2 linked regions of the Desulfomonile tiedjei DSM 6799 genome follow. The main gene of each other region encodes a partner of the protein of the gene in region 2 in a complex. Links are inferred from orthologs where the notes say so. Each region holds a gene or a part of one and is shown on either strand. Other genes may lie near its edges. The genes, in order: secY and secA.

The links.
Region 1: the proteins of secA (region 2) and secY are in contact, whole or in part, in a crystal structure (PDB 3DIN), measured with the Thermotoga maritima proteins. The link is inferred for Desulfomonile tiedjei DSM 6799 from one-to-one orthologs. Residues at the interface, in WP_004082002.1 of Thermotoga maritima: Glu261, Ala262, Arg263, Lys300, Ala301, Arg302, Thr303, Ile304, Ile305, Leu323, Tyr324, Asp325, Pro326, Val329, Ser330, Tyr333, Ile336, Lys340, Phe345, Val349, Glu363, Phe364, Tyr374, Ser375, Gly376, Gly377, Glu393, Ile395, Thr482, Ser483; in WP_004081795.1 of Thermotoga maritima: Glu108, Gly109, Glu110, Glu111, Ala236, Glu237, Arg238, Arg239, Ile240, Thr241, Ile242, Gln243, Tyr244, Ala245, Arg246, Arg247, Val248, Thr249, Gly250, Arg251, Arg252, Val253, Tyr254, Gly256, Ala257, Ser258, Thr259, Tyr260, Leu261, Pro262.

What each region holds. Positions count from the first base shown.
Region 1 is NC_018025.1:6,078,014-6,085,888, reverse strand. Bases 1,285-4,220 are described here. They hold secY (preprotein translocase subunit SecY), read right to left. Parts: upstream 3,431-4,220; coding sequence 2,138-3,430; downstream 1,285-2,137. Other genes in these bases: rpsE (30S ribosomal protein S5), read right to left, coding at 4,115-4,220; rpmD (50S ribosomal protein L30), read right to left, coding at 3,943-4,122; rplO (50S ribosomal protein L15), read right to left, coding at 3,489-3,920; DESTI_RS26210 (adenylate kinase), read right to left, coding at 1,457-2,104; rpmJ (50S ribosomal protein L36), read right to left, coding at 1,316-1,429. Outside these bases: rpsD (30S ribosomal protein S4), read right to left, coding at 1-360; rpsK (30S ribosomal protein S11), read right to left, coding at 393-782; rpsM (30S ribosomal protein S13), read right to left, coding at 911-1,279; more of rpsE, read right to left, coding at 4,221-4,636; rplR (50S ribosomal protein L18), read right to left, coding at 4,678-5,046; rplF (50S ribosomal protein L6), read right to left, coding at 5,124-5,663; rpsH (30S ribosomal protein S8), read right to left, coding at 5,689-6,093; DESTI_RS26170 (type Z 30S ribosomal protein S14), read right to left, coding at 6,106-6,291; rplE (50S ribosomal protein L5), read right to left, coding at 6,315-6,857; rplX (50S ribosomal protein L24), read right to left, coding at 6,868-7,185; rplN (50S ribosomal protein L14), read right to left, coding at 7,187-7,555; rpsQ (30S ribosomal protein S17), read right to left, coding at 7,552-7,839; rpmC (50S ribosomal protein L29), read right to left, coding at 7,836-7,875. UniProt on the Escherichia coli protein: The central subunit of the protein translocation channel SecYEG. Consists of two halves formed by TMs 1-5 and 6-10.
Region 2 is NC_018025.1:3,585,720-3,593,815, reverse strand. Bases 1,769-4,925 are described here. They hold secA (preprotein translocase subunit SecA), read right to left. Parts: upstream 4,612-4,925; coding sequence 1,969-4,611; downstream 1,769-1,968. Other genes in these bases: DESTI_RS15195 (aminotransferase class IV), read right to left, coding at 1,769-1,878. Also shown: had (6-hydroxycyclohex-1-ene-1-carbonyl-CoA dehydrogenase), read right to left, coding at 1-675; more of DESTI_RS15195, read right to left, coding at 970-1,768; DESTI_RS15185 (coiled-coil domain-containing protein), read left to right, coding at 5,048-5,881; DESTI_RS15180 (pyridoxal phosphate-dependent aminotransferase), read right to left, coding at 5,903-7,081; DESTI_RS15170 (tetratricopeptide repeat protein), read left to right, coding at 7,292-7,894. UniProt on the Escherichia coli protein: Required for protein export, interacts with the SecYEG preprotein conducting channel.

The sequences.
Region 1 (7,875 bases), 2.5 Mb from region 2 along the record:
TACAAGTTGTCGAGCCTCAGCCCGAGACGAAGCGAATCCCATTCTGTAAACCATGTTGTCAAGGCGGGACTCCAGCAGAACGAGCAGATTTTCACCGGTAACGCCCTTCTGACGCTCCGCAAGCCCGACGTAATTACGAAACTGCTTTTCCAGAACCCCATAGATACGTTTGACTTTCTGTTTCTCGCGAAGCTGAATTCCGTAATCCGTATGTTTGGGCCGGCCCTGGCCATGCTGCCCGGGAGGATAATTCCTGCGCTCCACGGAGCATTTGTCCGAGTAGCACCGGTCTCCTTTCAAGAACAGTTTCGTCATTTCGCGGCGGCAGAATCTGCAGACCGATTCTCGATATCGTGCCAAACCAGTCTCCTTTTAGTGCTTCAAATCTGTGGTTAGACTCTTCTTCTCTTGGGCGGCCGACATCCATTGTGGGGAATGGGAGTCACGTCCTTGATCAGAGAAATCTGAAATCCGGCTGCCTGCAGCGAACGCAGAGCGGCCTCACGGCCGGCGCCCGGACCTTTTATCAAAACTTCCACGATTCTCATACCCTGCTCCATGGCTTTGCGAGCAGCATCTTCGGCCGCAAGCTGAGCCGCAAATGGAGTGGACTTCCTGGAACCTTTGAATCCCTGTGTTCCCGAGGAGGACCAGGCCACCACGTTTCCTTCAGGGTCCGTGATAGTCACAATGGTATTATTGAATGTGGACTGTATATGCGCCACCCCTCTCGGGATAATACGCTTTTCTTTCTTTTTTCGGACTACTCGCCTTCTTGGCATTGACCTCTCCGTGCACCCTGTGTCGGGCCGATTCTACGCAACGCCGGACGGGCAATTCATTCAGCATCCGCACAGGCAATTGCTGGCAACAGCCCGAGTGACCGGGCTGGTTTGTCTAATGGATTGGACTACTTGCGCTTGCCGATCTGCATCTTTCTGGGGCCTTTCCTTGTCCGGGCATTCGTATGAGTACGTTGCCCTCTAACAGGTAGCCCGCGACGATGCCGTAATCCGCGATAGCATCCCAGATCCATAAGACGTTTAATATTCATGCTCACTTCACGGCGAAGATCTCCTTCAACCTTATATGAGCGGTCCAATGTCTCGCGGATCTTGGCGACATCGACTTCACTGAGGGCATCCGATTTCATATTCGGATCCAGACCGGTTTCCTCAAGTATTTGTCGAGCTGTAGCCCGTCCAATTCCGTAAATGTATGTCAGCGCCACTTCAAGACGCTTGTTTTTGGGAAGGTCAATCCCCGCGATACGCGCCACGGTCTCCTCCTGGCGAAAAGACGAATCCTACCAAGGTTATCCCTGGCGTTGCTTATGCTTCGGGTTCTCGCAGATCACCCGAACGGTGCCTTTTCGTTTAATGATTTTACACTTATCACAAATTCTCTTAACTGATGCCCGTACTTTCATGGGCCCTCCTCTTCCCGGGACGGGTCCCTACTTCAAGACCTTCTGAATGGAGGCAAAGATCTCGTCGATGGGGCCTACGCCTTCGACTTTTCTGAGCAACCCTTTTCGATCGTAGTAATCGATAAGAGGCGCGGTCTGAGAATTGTACACTCCCAGTCTCTCTCTTATGGTCGCTTCGCTGTCATCCGCCCGCTGATACAGCTCGGAACCGCACGCATCACAGATTCCCTCTTTCTTCGGGGGATTGAACATGACGTGATACATTCTGCCGCATTCCGAATTCTTGCAGGTGCGACGACCCGATAATCTTTTCACGAGCTCCTCATCAGGAACATCCACGAGCACAACGTGATCTATACCTTTTGACTGGCCGGCAAGAATTTTGTCCAGTGCTTCTGCCTGGCCTACGGTACGAGGAAAACCGTCAAGCATATAACCTTTGTCCAGATCGGGTTTGGTGAGTCGTTCTTCCACGACTCCAATGACCACGTCGTCAGGAACCAGCTCGCCTTGCTCCATGTAGCCTTTCGCTTTCAGGCCCATGGGGGTGCCCTCTTTTACCGCGGCTCTGAAGATGTCGCCTGTTGAAATCTGCGGGACGCCGAGCGTATCTGTGAGTTTCTTCGCCTGCGTGCCCTTACCCGAACCTGGTCCACCCAACAAAACGATTCTCATGGTACCTTCCTTATTTAGTATAGGGATGCGGTATTACCGCCGTCCCTTAATCCGGCCCGAACGGATGAAACCTTCATAATGCCGCTGGATCATGTGGGACTCGATTTGAGTCAACGTGTCCAGAGCGACACCCACAACAATCAGGAGCGAGGTTCCTCCGAAGTAAAAGGGCGCGTTAAAACGCGATATGAGGATCGACGGAAGAACGCACACTACTGAAACATAGATCGCTCCCCCGAACGTGATTCTCGTCAACACCTTGTCTATGTACTGAGCGGTTTTTTTCCCGGGTCGTATTCCCGGAATATAACCACCGTATTTCTTCATGTTTTCTGCAACATCAACGGGATTGAACGTAACCGCCGTGTAGAAGTAGCAGAAGAATATGATCAGGGCCACAAAGATCGTCTCATACAGAAAGCTTCCGGGCCTCAGATAGCTCGTGATGGACGTGAGAATCGGGACATTCAGAAACTGAGCAATCGTGGCAGGGAAGATAATGAGTGAAGATGCAAAAATCGGAGGAATAACTCCGGCAGTGTTCACCTTGAGAGGCAGGTGAGTGCTTTGCCCCCCATACACGCGCCGGCCCACCACCCGTTTTGCATACTGCACGGGAATCCTGCGCTGCCCGCGTTCCACAAACACGATTATGCCGATCACCGCTATCATGATCACCAGGAGCAGCAGTAGCACGAGGAAACCGATATCGCCCGTCTGCACGAGCTGAACGGTGTGTCCCAGAGCTGAAGGCATCCTGGCCACAATACCGGCGAAAATGATCAATGATATCCCGTTACCGATACCCCGCTCAGTCATCTGCTCACCGAGCCACATGATGAACGCCGTGCCTGCAGCGAGAGTGATCATGGAGAGCAAGACAAAGGCAGTTGGGGACATGTAGACCATGCCCTCGCTCTTGGCCAGGCCTACACTTATGCCCAATCCCTGTATCAAAGCCAGCACCACAGTTCCGTACCGGGTGTACTGGGTGATCTTCTTTCTACCCGCTTCGCCCTCTTTGGAGAGTCTCTCCAAATGGGGCACAACCACCGTAAGGAGCTGGAGTATGATAGAAGCAGAAATATAAGGCATGATTCCCAGCGAAAACACGGAGAAGTTCTCCATGGCGCCGCCGGTGAACATGTCGATAACCCCGAACAGTGTCTGCGAATATTTTCCGAAAAAATCCCTCAGCGCGGCGGTATTAATCCCCGGGACCGGAATGTGAACTCCCAGACGATAGACGAAAAGCATCAGAAGCGTAAAAATAACCCTGCGCTTAAGTTCCGGTATTTTCGCTATATTGCCGATAGAGCCAATCACTACGGGAATCTCCTCGTAAATGGCCTGTTTGGTTCGTCAACAGACCGGACACTGACCATCATGCGATTTCCACTTTACCGCCGGCGGCTTCGATTTTCTTTCTGGCTGCCGTACTCGTCCGATCCAACATGATCGTGAACGCAGCGGACACATCACCCTGTGAAAGCAATTTTATCGGTCCACTCCGTTTCACGATTCCTTTTTCTCTTAAGGAATCCGGAGTGATGACCGCACCCGACTCAAACTGGACGAGATCCTTCAGATTCACTATGTTGTAGTGGATCTTGAATATATTCGTGAAGCCTTTCTTGGGCAGCCGCCGCTGGAGAGGCATCTGTCCACCTTCAAAACCGGGTGACACTCCGCCGCCTGAACGGGCCTTCTGACCTTTATGACCTTTTCCGCTGGTCTTTCCCAGGCCGGAAGCTTCTCCACGCCCAACTCTCTTGCGCTTTTGCTTCTTAGGTCCTTTGAGATTTGACAGATCCATATCTTCTCCGTTTGGAGCGGAACTATTCCGCAACCTCTTCGACTTGCACCAGATGGCTCACTTTGTCAATCATGCCTCTGATTGCGGCTGTATCCTGGAGCACCCGGCTCTGATTGACTTTCCTTAGCCCTAAACCTCGTACTGTGGCCAGCTGTTTTTCCGTGCTTTTTATCTTGCTTCGTATAAGCGTCACCTTAAGCATTGGGAACCAGCTCCTCTCCCTTATCGGACTCTTCTTCGCTCGGCCCCAGTTTTCCGAGTTTTCTCGCAATCTGCTGTTGGGTCCGCAGTCCTTTCAGGCCTTCAAATGTCGCTTTCACCACATTATGCGGATTGTTTGTGCCAATACATTTGGTGAGGATGTCGCGAATGCCTGCAGCTTCCATGACTGCACGAACAGCGCCGCCGGCGATGACTCCGGTTCCGGAACCGGCCGGCTTGAGGAGAACTTTTGCTGCGCCATACTCTCCGGTAATTTCGTGGGGAACCGTGCCGTTCACAATGGGGATTTCCACCAGGGAGGATTTGGCTCGTTCCACTCCCTTACGGATGGCTTCCGGGACTTCGTTTGCTTTTCCGAGTCCGTACCCGACTCGTCCCTGGCCGTCTCCCACGACGACAACAGCACTAAATGAAAATCTGCGTCCACCTTTCACGACCTTCGCGACCCTGCTCAGGTGAACAACGCGATCTTTCAATTCTCCTTCAGCTGCCACATCCGATCTGTTGAGCAACAGCTAATCCTCCTTCTTGAAGTCTAGAAAACCAATCCGCCTTCACGGGCTCCGTCGGCCAAAGCTCTGACTTTCCCGTGATAAAGGTACGGACCTCTGTCGAAGACCACTTTTGTGACATTGGCTTCTATGGCTCGAGCCGCAAGTCTGCGTCCGACTTCACGTGCAGTGTCTTTGTTAAAAGGATCGCCCGCTTTTCTCCGGAATCCTTTATCCAATGTCGAGGCCTGGACCAGGGTCACTCCCTTTCTGTCGTCTATAATCTGAGCGAATATATTCTTGTTTGACCGAAAAACAGTTAATCGGTGCCGGTCTCGATTATCCGCTAATTTATGACGGATTCGGCTGGTTCGTTTTTTTCTCGATTCCACTTTGTCCGTGATACTACTCATCTTGGTTCCTCTTCCACGCCTGGAGCAGTTTTTTTGCGTCGACAGTTACCAGGGCGTTTCCTTGATTCAAGGATGCGCTACTTGCCTCCGGCCTTGCCGACCTTACGTCTCACCTGCTCCCCGAGATACCGAATACCTTTGCCTCTGTAAGGCTCGGGCTTCCTCACACGCCGAATCCGAGCGGCCATTTCACCGACCTGCTGTTTGTCTATTCCCCGGACGTGGATAATCGTATTCTTTTCGACCTCTATAGTGAGACCTTCCGGTATGGGGACCACCACCGGATTGGAATACCCCACATTCAGGGTAAGCGTCTGCTTGTCTGTTTCAGCGCGATAACCGACGCCTTGAATTTCGAGGGATTTCGTAAACCCCGCGGTAACTCCGACGACCATGTTATTAATGAGTGTCCGCATCAGACCGTGCATAGCTCGTGACTTGCGATGATCCGACGCAGCGGACACTTTGATGAACGAGTCCTGGAGGTCTACGGTTACCAGGTCTGAAAAGGACAAGTTAAGCGCCCCTTTCGGCCCTTCAACGCTGATGTTCGGGGGTGTCAGTGTAACCTTCACCTTTTCAGGAATGGGTATCGGGGCCTTGCCTATTCTGGACATGTCTCAAGCTCCTCAATCAATTCCGTTACCAGATGCTGCAAAGCACCTCGCCTCCAATTCGGCGGCGGCGCGCCTCCTTGTCGGTCATAACTCCCTGAGACGTCGAGAGAATGAGAATACCCACCCCGCCATGGCTTTTGATACCATGTTCATGGCCTACGTACACGCGGCGGCCGGGACGGGACACTCTCTGGAGTCCTTCGATTACGCACTGTGTTTCGTCGTCGAACCGAAGGGTCACTTTCAGGACGCCCTGTTTGTTCTTTGTGGAACGAATCACCTTGTATTTCTTTACGTATCCCTCTTCCTTCATAATCTGGGCTATCCCGATCTTGAGGTCGGAGGCAGGGATCGTCACCTGTTCTTTGCGTGCCTGCTTCGCGTTGCGAATACGCGTCAACATGTCCGCTATGGGGTCAGTCATGCTCATCTCAGCAGTCTCCTACCAGCTCGATTTGACCATGCCCGGGATGTTGCCCTTAAGAGCCTCATTTCTCAGACATATGCGGCACAGATGAAATTTCCGGTAATATGCACGAGGTCTTCCACAGATGTGGCACCGATTGTACTGTCTCACCTCGAATTTTTGGGGCCTTGCCGCCTTCACCATCATAGATATTTTGGCCACGATTCCTCCTTGGAGGCTGTTTTCTACTTTCTAAAGGGTATACCCAGGTTAGTCAGCAATTCCCGTGCCTCTTCATCGGTATTCGCGGTGGTCACGATGGTAATGTTCATACCGCGAATCTTCTCGATTTTGTCGTAGTTGATCTCCGGGAAAATGATCTGCTCTTTTATGCCCATGGAAAAGTTACCCCTGCCGTCAAATCCTTTGGGGTTCACGCCACGGAAGTCCCTCACTCTGGGCAGAGCCACGTTAATCAGTTTATCCAGAAAAAAGAACATCGTATCACGCCTGAGGGTCACTTTGCACCCGATGGTCATGCCTTCCCGCAGCTTGAAAGATGCAATGGATTTTCTGGCTTTCCGCAAAACCGGCCACTGACCTGTGATCACTGCCATTTCCTGCTGAGCGCTGTCCAGGATTTTCGGATTCTGGATTGCCTCGCCCAGTCCCATATTGACGACAACTTTCTTCAGTACGGGCACCTGCATGGGATTGGAGTATTTGAATTTCTCCATCAAGGCCGGGACTATGTTCTGTTGATAGTATTCCTTGAGCCGCGACGCCATAACTTTTCCTCTAGCTCTCTAACTGTTCCGAACATTTCTTGCAGTACCGGACCCTTTTGCCGTCATCCAGGACTCGGGAACCGGTTCGGGTGGGTTTGGAACATTTCGGGCACACCAGCATGAGCTTTGACAGTTTGATGGGAGCTTCCTTTTCCACAATCCCGCCCTGTTGACCGGCTCTACCAGCTTTGGTGTGACGCTTTACTAAATTCAGCCGTTCCACAAGAGCGGCATCCTTTTCGCCAAGGACTTTGAGGATTTTCCCCTGTCTACCCTTTTCTTTGCCCGATATGACTTTAACCTTGTCGTTCTTCTTTATATTACCCATGTTACAGGACCTCCGGCGCCAAGGACACGATCTTCATGAACTTCTTGGCCCTCAGTTCCCGGGCCACCGGTCCGAATATACGGGTACCTATGGGTTCCATCTGATTGTTTATCAGCACAGCGGAGTTGTCATCGAATCGGATGTACGACCCGTCAGGCCTTCGGACCGAGCGACGTGTTCTGACCACCACCGCTTTGTGGACCTCTCCCTTTTTTACCTTGGAGTTAGGTATGGCCTCTTTGACACTCACTATGACGACGTCGCCCACGCTCGCATACTTCCGTCGCGTCCCGCCCAAAATCTTGATGCAAAAGAGTTCCTTCGCACCAGAATTGTCGGCAACGTCCATACGTGTCTGCTGTTGAATCACAACACACCTCCAGGAAGCGCCGCTTCCTTCAAAATCTTACGGACGCGCCAGTTCTTGTGACGGCTGAGCGGCTTCGTTTCTACAATCATTACCTCATCGCCGACACGGCAACGATTGTCTTCGTCGTGGACCATAAAACGTTTCCTGCGACGAACGAATTTCTTGTAGATAGGATGAAGAACGGTTCGGCTGATCTCCACGACTACGGTCTTATCCATTTTGTTGCTGATCACTACGCCGGTTCGAACCTTGCGCTGCTTTCTGTTATCCGAGGAGTTCGTCATTGAGACGCCTCCTTTTCTCTTATGATGGTCTTCACT
Region 2 (8,096 bases):
AGCTCTCTGGAGCTTCTCGTCATTGATGTCGATACCTATAACAGGCTTCCCGCCAAAACCTTTGGCCATCTGAGCCATGTACATGCCCACTCCGCCGAGGCCTGTAACGAGAACAGGATCGCCTGCCGAGATTTCGGCCCTGATTGCCGCCTGATAAGGAGTCGTAACCGCATCTGCTACAACGGCATAATTCTCGAGAGGGCGGCCTTTCAAATCTTCAATCACGCACAGATCTTCCGAGGGAACGGGAATGTGGCTTGCAAAACCGCCGTATATCCCCAGCGAACTGCCCGGCATCTTCTGAGCGAGACATCGATTGCCTCTACCCTTTGCGCAAATATCGCAATTATTGCAGGGCATAACTGCAGGGACGATGACGTTCTTGCCCATCCAGGACTCTCCCCCTGGACCCGCGGCAACAACCGTACCCGAAATCTCATGGCCCAGCGTCAAAGGGGGCTTCGTAACGGTTGGGACTCCGTCGTAAAAATAGGACATGTCCGTGTGGCAAACTCCGCATCCTGCGATTTCCACCAGGACCTCGCCTTTATCGAGTTCGGGAACGGGAATTTCGGTCCGCTCCATAACACCGGGAGCAGTAATCTTTCCGGCCTCTTTATCAAAGACCGGACCTTTTATCATTTGCCAAGTCTGGATCTTGTCTGGAATGCTCATGCGATCCCTCCTAAGAATGGTTGGGAATCAGTATTCAGCCCGAACGGGAGAATAACAGTTCTTGTGGTGGAATTTGGGACAAGCAAAATAATGGTAGCATCAGCATATTGCGGTATACGGTCTTCTGTCAAGAGAAATTGTGAATAACCACACTTAAGACATCGCTACAGTTAGGACAACAATTTCAGATGTGAATTGACCATAGCGACGGAATCAGAAGGTAAATTCAAGTTCAGTATGGTGAACTATATGGATTTCGCATGACTGTACTGCCAATGCGCGACACGCCTCCTATTATTGTTGCAGAGAAAAGGTTGTTACATACTGTTCGACCAGATGCATGATCTCCCGCGTCACTGGTCCCGGCTGCCCGGATCCTATAATGCGGTCATCGATGCGAACTACCGGGAGCACGTTTCGAGTTGTGGAAACCATGAAAGCTTCGGGATAGGTTTCAAGTTCGTCCAACCGCACCCGATCTTCCTTGAGCCGGATTTTCCCGCTCTGTTGCAGGACTTGAAGTACTACTCTTCTGGTGACGCTGTCCAGGATTTTACCATCCAAAGGGGGGGTTACGACTGTTCCTTCAGCGTTCACAAAGAATACCGTAAAGGTGGAACCTTCAAGGATGGTAACCCCATCAGGCGGATAGATGAATATTACATCGTACGCATTGTGGAGCGGCACAACTGTCTGATGTGCCATTATAGCGCCCATGTAATTGAGCAATTTCACATCCGGATACATCCTCATATAGGAGCACGTTGCGAGCGCCACGCCTTTTTCATAGTATTCCGAAGGGGGAACAATCAATTCTCTGACGGCAATATACAGGTATGCGCTGCTGCCGGACTGAGCCATGGTGTGATCTTCGAGTCCACCGCTAAAAATGATATCTATCAGCAGGTCGTCCTTGAATCCGGCTTTCCTGTTTTCTTGAATCAATGCGTACAGAAGCGTTCTCAGAGAATCCCGATTCATGGGAGGTTTCATGTAGATAGACGCCGCCGAGTAATACAGACGATCAAGATGATCTTCAATCCTGAAAATTTTGTCGCCACACGTACGGCAGGCGGTGAAGATCCTGTAGCCTCGGATTGTACCGCCAACATCTCCGATGAACGGAAAACAGAGTTCCTCTGTGGTAACGAACCGGTCTCGTTGATAGGAGATAATGGTAATCACCTCGCTCGGGGAATTCACGTTCCACTGCCGGGAACAGGATTGAGTCTATAACCGAAAAAGGAAGGAAAGGCAATGCGGCCGGAGGGATTCCGGCCGGGAGAATATGAACTAAGCAGCTTTACCGCAACACTTTTTGTATTTTTTTCCAGAACCGCACGGACACGGGGTATTTCTACCAATCTTCTCAGCCTGCCTTCGCACCGGCTTTGCCTTTGACTCACCGGAGGAATCTCCGCCGTGGGACAGGACGATTTCCTGCTCTTTTTGGGGCGCGAGCTCTTCTACTTCATCGGAAGAGGCGATCCTTACCAGGAACAGATTGCGGATTGTCTCCTCCTTTATGCGCTGACTCATGTCCAGGAACAATTCGTATCCTTCGCGCTGATACTCTTTCAAGGGATCTCTTTGACCGTATCCTCGCAGTCCGATACCGTCCTTCAGGTGATCCATGCTGAGCAAATGGTCTTTCCACTGATTGTCAACGGCTTGAAGCATAATGAACTTTTCCAGTTGCTGCATGATCTCCGGAGTGATTTCCTCGGTTTTACGCACATAACCTTTGAGAGCGCCTTCGACCACAACATCTCTTATTCCTGCAATAGTGTCCTGAGTGGAAGGAAGCTCTTCAAAATCGAAGCGTATGCCGAATTGGCCCCAAAGCGCCTCTTTGAGGGCAGCAATGTCCCATTCCTCATAATGGGTTTTCGGATCGCAGAATCGATCCACCAGATCTTCTGCGATATCCTGAATCATATCCTGGATAGTCTCTTTCAGATCCTGTCCGCCAAGAATGAAACGGCGTTGAGAATAGACGACTTCACGTTGTTTGTTCATGACGTCGTCAAAATCCAGGAGATGTTTACGGATATCGAAGTTGTGTGCCTCCACCTTTTTCTGGGCGTTTTCTATGGCTTTGGTGGTATAGCGGTGTTCGATGGGTTCCCCTTCTTCCATTCCCACGCGTTCCATGATCATTTTCACGCGATCCCCACCGAAAATACGCATGAGATCGTCTTCCAGGCTCAAATAAAAGCGGCTAGAGCCCGGATCGCCCTGTCTTCCCGACCGACCCCGTAGCTGGTTATCGATTCGACGCGATTCGTGACGTTCCGTGCCGAGAATGTGGAGCCCGCCTTCGGCTATAACATTTCGTTTTTCATCTTCGCATTGATTCTTGAATTCCCCCAGTAATTTGGAGAACTCCTCGGAATCTTGAGGATTCTTGCTTCGGGCTAACGCAAGGAAGCGGGGATTACCGCCGAGGATAATGTCCGTACCTCTACCGGCCATGTTCGTGGATATGGTGACCCCTTTGTATCTTCCGGCTTGAGCTACTATTTCAGCTTCCAAGGCATGGTTTTTCGCGTTGAGCACATTGTGGGGAATGCCGAGCTTCTTCAACCTTCGCGCGAGATACTCCGATTTCTCGATGGAAATGGTGCCAACCAGTACAGGCTGTCCCCTTTGGTACAAATCCCGGATTTCTTCGATAACTGCATCGAATTTCTCTTGCTCGGTTTTATAGATGAGATCCGGATTGTCCTGGCGAATCATGGGAAGATTTGTAGGAATGACGACCACATCCAAATTGTAGATCTTCTTGAATTCGGCTGCTTCCGTATCCGCTGTTCCTGTCATGCCGGCCAGCTTGTCGTACATACGGAAATAATTCTGGAAGGTTATCGTAGCAAGCGTCTGGTTTTCGTTTTCGATGCGTACGTCTTCTTTTGCTTCAAGTGCCTGATGAAGGCCGTCTGAATAACGTCTACCGGGCATAAGACGACCGGTGAATTCATCAACGATGATGACCTGCCCGTCCTTGACGATGTAATCCACGTCTTTCTTGAAAAGTGTATGAGCTTTCAATGCCTGGTTCACGTGATGGAGCGTTTCCATGTTACCCGGATCGTATAAATTGGTTACATTGAGAGCTTTTTCAACTTTGGCAACGCCTTCTTCCGTGAGGACCACGCTGCGTGCCTTTTCGTCTATCGTGTAGTGACTCTCCTTGTGAAGCCCCGGAATTACCCGATTGATCCGGTAATACCGGTCAGTATTCTCATGGGTCGGACCGGAAATAATGAGCGGCGTCCGGGCCTCGTCAACGAGAATGCTATCCACCTCGTCTACGATTGCATAGTGGAGATCGCGCTGAACATAATCCTGGAGCGCGAATTTCATGTTGTCACGGAGATAATCGAATCCGAATTCATTGTTCGTGCCATAGGTAACATCAGAATTGTAGGAAATCCTTCGCTCCTCATCACTCAAATCGTGCACGATCACGCCGACGGACAATCCCAGAAAATGATAAATAGCCGACATCCATTCCGCGTCACGGCGGGCAAGGTAATCGTTCACCGTGACCACGTGCACACCTTTGCCGGTGAGAGCATTCAAATAAACCGGCAGCGTTGCAGCGAGGGTCTTACCTTCACCTGTCTTCATTTCGGCAATTTTCCCTTGATGAAGAACAATGCCTCCAATGAGCTGAACGTCAAAATGCCTCATTCCCAGCGTCCGTACGGACGTCTCCCGCACCAATGCAAAGGCCTCGGGAATCAATTCGTCCAGTTCTTCTCCACGGTCAAGCCGCTCCCTGAATTCACTGGTCTTGGCCTTCATGTCTTCAGAAGAGAGACTCTTCATCTGAGGCTCAAGTTCATTAATAGCCCGAACCAGCGGATCCAGTCTCTTAAGATCCCGCTCGTTCTTGCTGCCGAACAGCTTTCTCGCGATTGCCGCAAACATGTTCATTCCTTATACGAATTGGGTAATAATATGATCGGAGCATGGAATCGAATCGTACGCTCATCTTTCCTACAAGACAAAAAACCGGGCCCCGAGTTCTCGTTGAAAGTTATCAAGATATGAAAAAGTGACCTTCTTCACGCGAAAGGGGACACAAGTCCGCTGAACATGGAAATCTCTAGCACAGCCTAAATTGGCTGTCAACTTGGAGTCCGGAGGCGCTCTAACCCTCAGGTAGTGTCCGGTCCGGAGCATTCCGGGTCGAGGAAATTTTCCCTTGGATCGTCTAGAGAAGCAATTCAATGACTAAATTTCTAATAGGATGGAATATCTTGCCGAAGCCGGATGTTATCTTTTGAATTTAATAGTCTGTAAATTCTTGCGTTTCGTGCTCAATCTGGTATGATGCCCCAAAAAACGCGTTGGGAGGTCTCCCATGAGCGCCCGCCGAAGTGCTTTATATGTCTTGGTAATAATTGCTTCTCTGCTGTTGCTGGGCTGTTCGGAAGATACCGCCGGGCTCGCACAAAAGATAGCTGACCTGGAAAAAAGAATGCAGAAACAGGAAAAAGACCTGAAGGAAATGGCCGGGAAATTCTCGCCACCAAAAGACTTCAGCGCCGATATCCAGAGGATCGAAGACCAGCAAGATCGTATGCAGCAAGCTATAAAGACCAAGGTGGACCCGGTCAACAACAAGCTTGAAGAATTCCGCGACTGGGCTCAGGAAGCGCAAAAAGAACGCGAAGAAGTGGGCAAGAAGATCAAGAGCCTGGAAGGGTCTATTTCAGAGTTCAACAAGAAACTGGATGCAGAATCACGGCAGGCAGGCGCAGCAGCGCGAGAAGTCCCGGCTTTGAAGAAGCACATGGCTGGAGTGTCCAAGAATGTAGACGATCTGGCTAAAGGACTTGCGGATGTCCGCAAAGATATCCAGGAGAACAATTCCAAGATCGTCAATGCCGTGAAGAAGACATTGCCCAAATTGAAAGAAGCGGCTGTCGCGGAACTCAAAGATCAGTTGACTCCGCTGGAGCAGGGTCTGTCAAATCTCAAGACCGGAGTGGAATCGGATCGTCAAGCCATAGCGGCCATGAAAACACAACCCCAACCTCAAGCGCAGCCCCAACCGCAACCAGAATCCGGTAAAGAAGTGCAGGCACTCAATAAACGAATTAAAGAGCTGGAAGAAATACTCACGACGCAAAAAGCATATCTTTTGGAGGTAGGATCCAAGGTGCACGAGCTGGAACTGCAACTGAGGCGTTAGGCAGTTCCGGCCCGGCAGTGATCAGATTTCTTTAATCGCTTCTCGAAATCCCTTGAGTGAGCCTTCGATAGTCTCGTCAGACACGCAGTACGCTATGCGGAAATACCCGGGAGCTCCGAATCCCGTACCGGGAACAGTCAATATCAGCTTCTTCTGCAGATTAGCTACAAATTGCACATCATCGCTTATGGGCGACTTCGGAAAAAGATAGAAAGCCCCCTCGGGTTTCACACAGTCATATCCGGCATCGACAAGGGAACTGTAAAGCCGATCTCGTCGCCGACGGTACACCGAAACGTCCACCAGATTCGTCAGAACTCCCTTCACTGCCCGTTGGATCAACGAAGGAGCATTTACGAATCCAAGAATACGGTTCGCAAGGACCAGGCCGTCAATGGTCGATGCTGCATCGTCCATTTTGGGATTCATGGCAATATAACCGAGTCGCTCGCCGGGGAGAGAAAGATCTTTTGAAAACGAAGTCACGACGATGCTGTTGGAATACGCTTTCAAAATGCTGGGTACCGCAATATTGTCATAAATAATGCCTCTGTACGGTTCATCGGAAATAAGCACGATGGCTCGACCGATTTCTGCGCTCTTCTTCTCGAGCAACCGAGCCAGGTCATTGATCTGCTGCTCTGTATATACCTTGCCGGTGGGATTGTTGGGAGAATTGATCAACAACGCCGCGGTATTCGGAGTGACTGCCTGCGCAATAGCGTCGAGATCCAGGGAAAAGTCGGATAGTGTAGGCACCAGAACAGTTTTCCCGCCGTGGTTATCGATATAGAAAACATATTCCACAAAATACGGCTTGGGAACGATAACTTCATCACCTGGATTCAGAATGGTTTTCAGGGTCACATTGAGCCCGCCGCCTGCTCCGACGGTCATCACGATGGAATTCTCGTTTATTTCGACTCCTTCGGCTTCTCGAATCTTTTGAGCCACTGCAGCCCTGACTGCAGGAAAGCCTGCATTCGGCATGTACCCGTGAACTCCGGGAGTAAAGTCCATTGCTGCCTGGACGATTGCATCATTTACTTCTTTAACTGGATCAAGGTTTGGGTTTCCAAGGCTGAAATCAAAGACGTTTTGCGCTCCATGCTCTTTTTTCAAGCGAGCGCCTTCCTCGAACATCTTCCTGATCCAGGAGGATCTCTGCATGAATTCCATGATCTTTTTGGATGCTGGCATCCCCAACCTCCTTTTTACAAAATCAGAACAAACGAAAGCCCGGCTTTCTAATCTGAATCCAGGTGAATGGCCGGGCTCTCGACCTTGCATCAGCCCTGTATTTTTCAGGGTTTCTTATGATATCATGGTGGTAATCGAAAAGTCAATTAAATATCCGCATGTTTGCCGTGAATCGTTAATTCCTGGCAGAGATCTTTTCCCTGTGTTATCATGAAAAATCTGACATACACAAAATTCTGCAACGTATCGGATTTGGGAATGTTTTTTCGGTTTCACTCTCAACGTCGGTTCTGGCGTTTCGCTGTAGTGCTTCTGGCCTTGCTTCTAACTGCATATGGTTCCTGCGTTGGATTTGCGGCAGGTGATTTCGATCATGGTGTAGCGGCTGCGTATTCGGGAGATCTCGAACTTGCTGTGCAGCACTGGTCGAAAATGATACGAAAGAATCCGAAATCCTATGCTGCTCACGTGAACCGAGGTAATGCATACATTCGCAGCGGCAGGGTGCTTGCCGCAATCCTGGACTGGCACAAGGCCAACGAATTGGCACCTGCTTTTGCTTATGCAGCATTCACCGGCGACTTTATTCCTGCGAGTTCGGAAAATCGTCTCATTAATTTCGCCGCACCGTTGGAGCTGGACCCTAACTATTTGGCTTCAGTATTTATGACTGCAGTGACCTACTTGGATGTGGGAAGATCAGACAAGGCTGCCGAGATGTATCGTAAGTCTATTGAACTTACTACGAATCCGCTCCTCAAGAGTTATCTGGACCATTGGGCCTCATCCGTTGAATCCGCTCGGATGGAGTGAGGTAAGGAGGAGGCCAAGCCCGCAGTGGACCTCTCCCGCAGCCTGTGCTATGGTCAGCGCCAAGAATTCTGTCGTTTATCCCGCGTGTGAATTACAGTATGTTGGTAGGGACCGGCGTCCCTGCCGGTCCATTCTGGCGATATCATTGATTATATTGAAGATGTGCCGGCGCGGAGGCCGGCACCCACCAATACTCCTATCC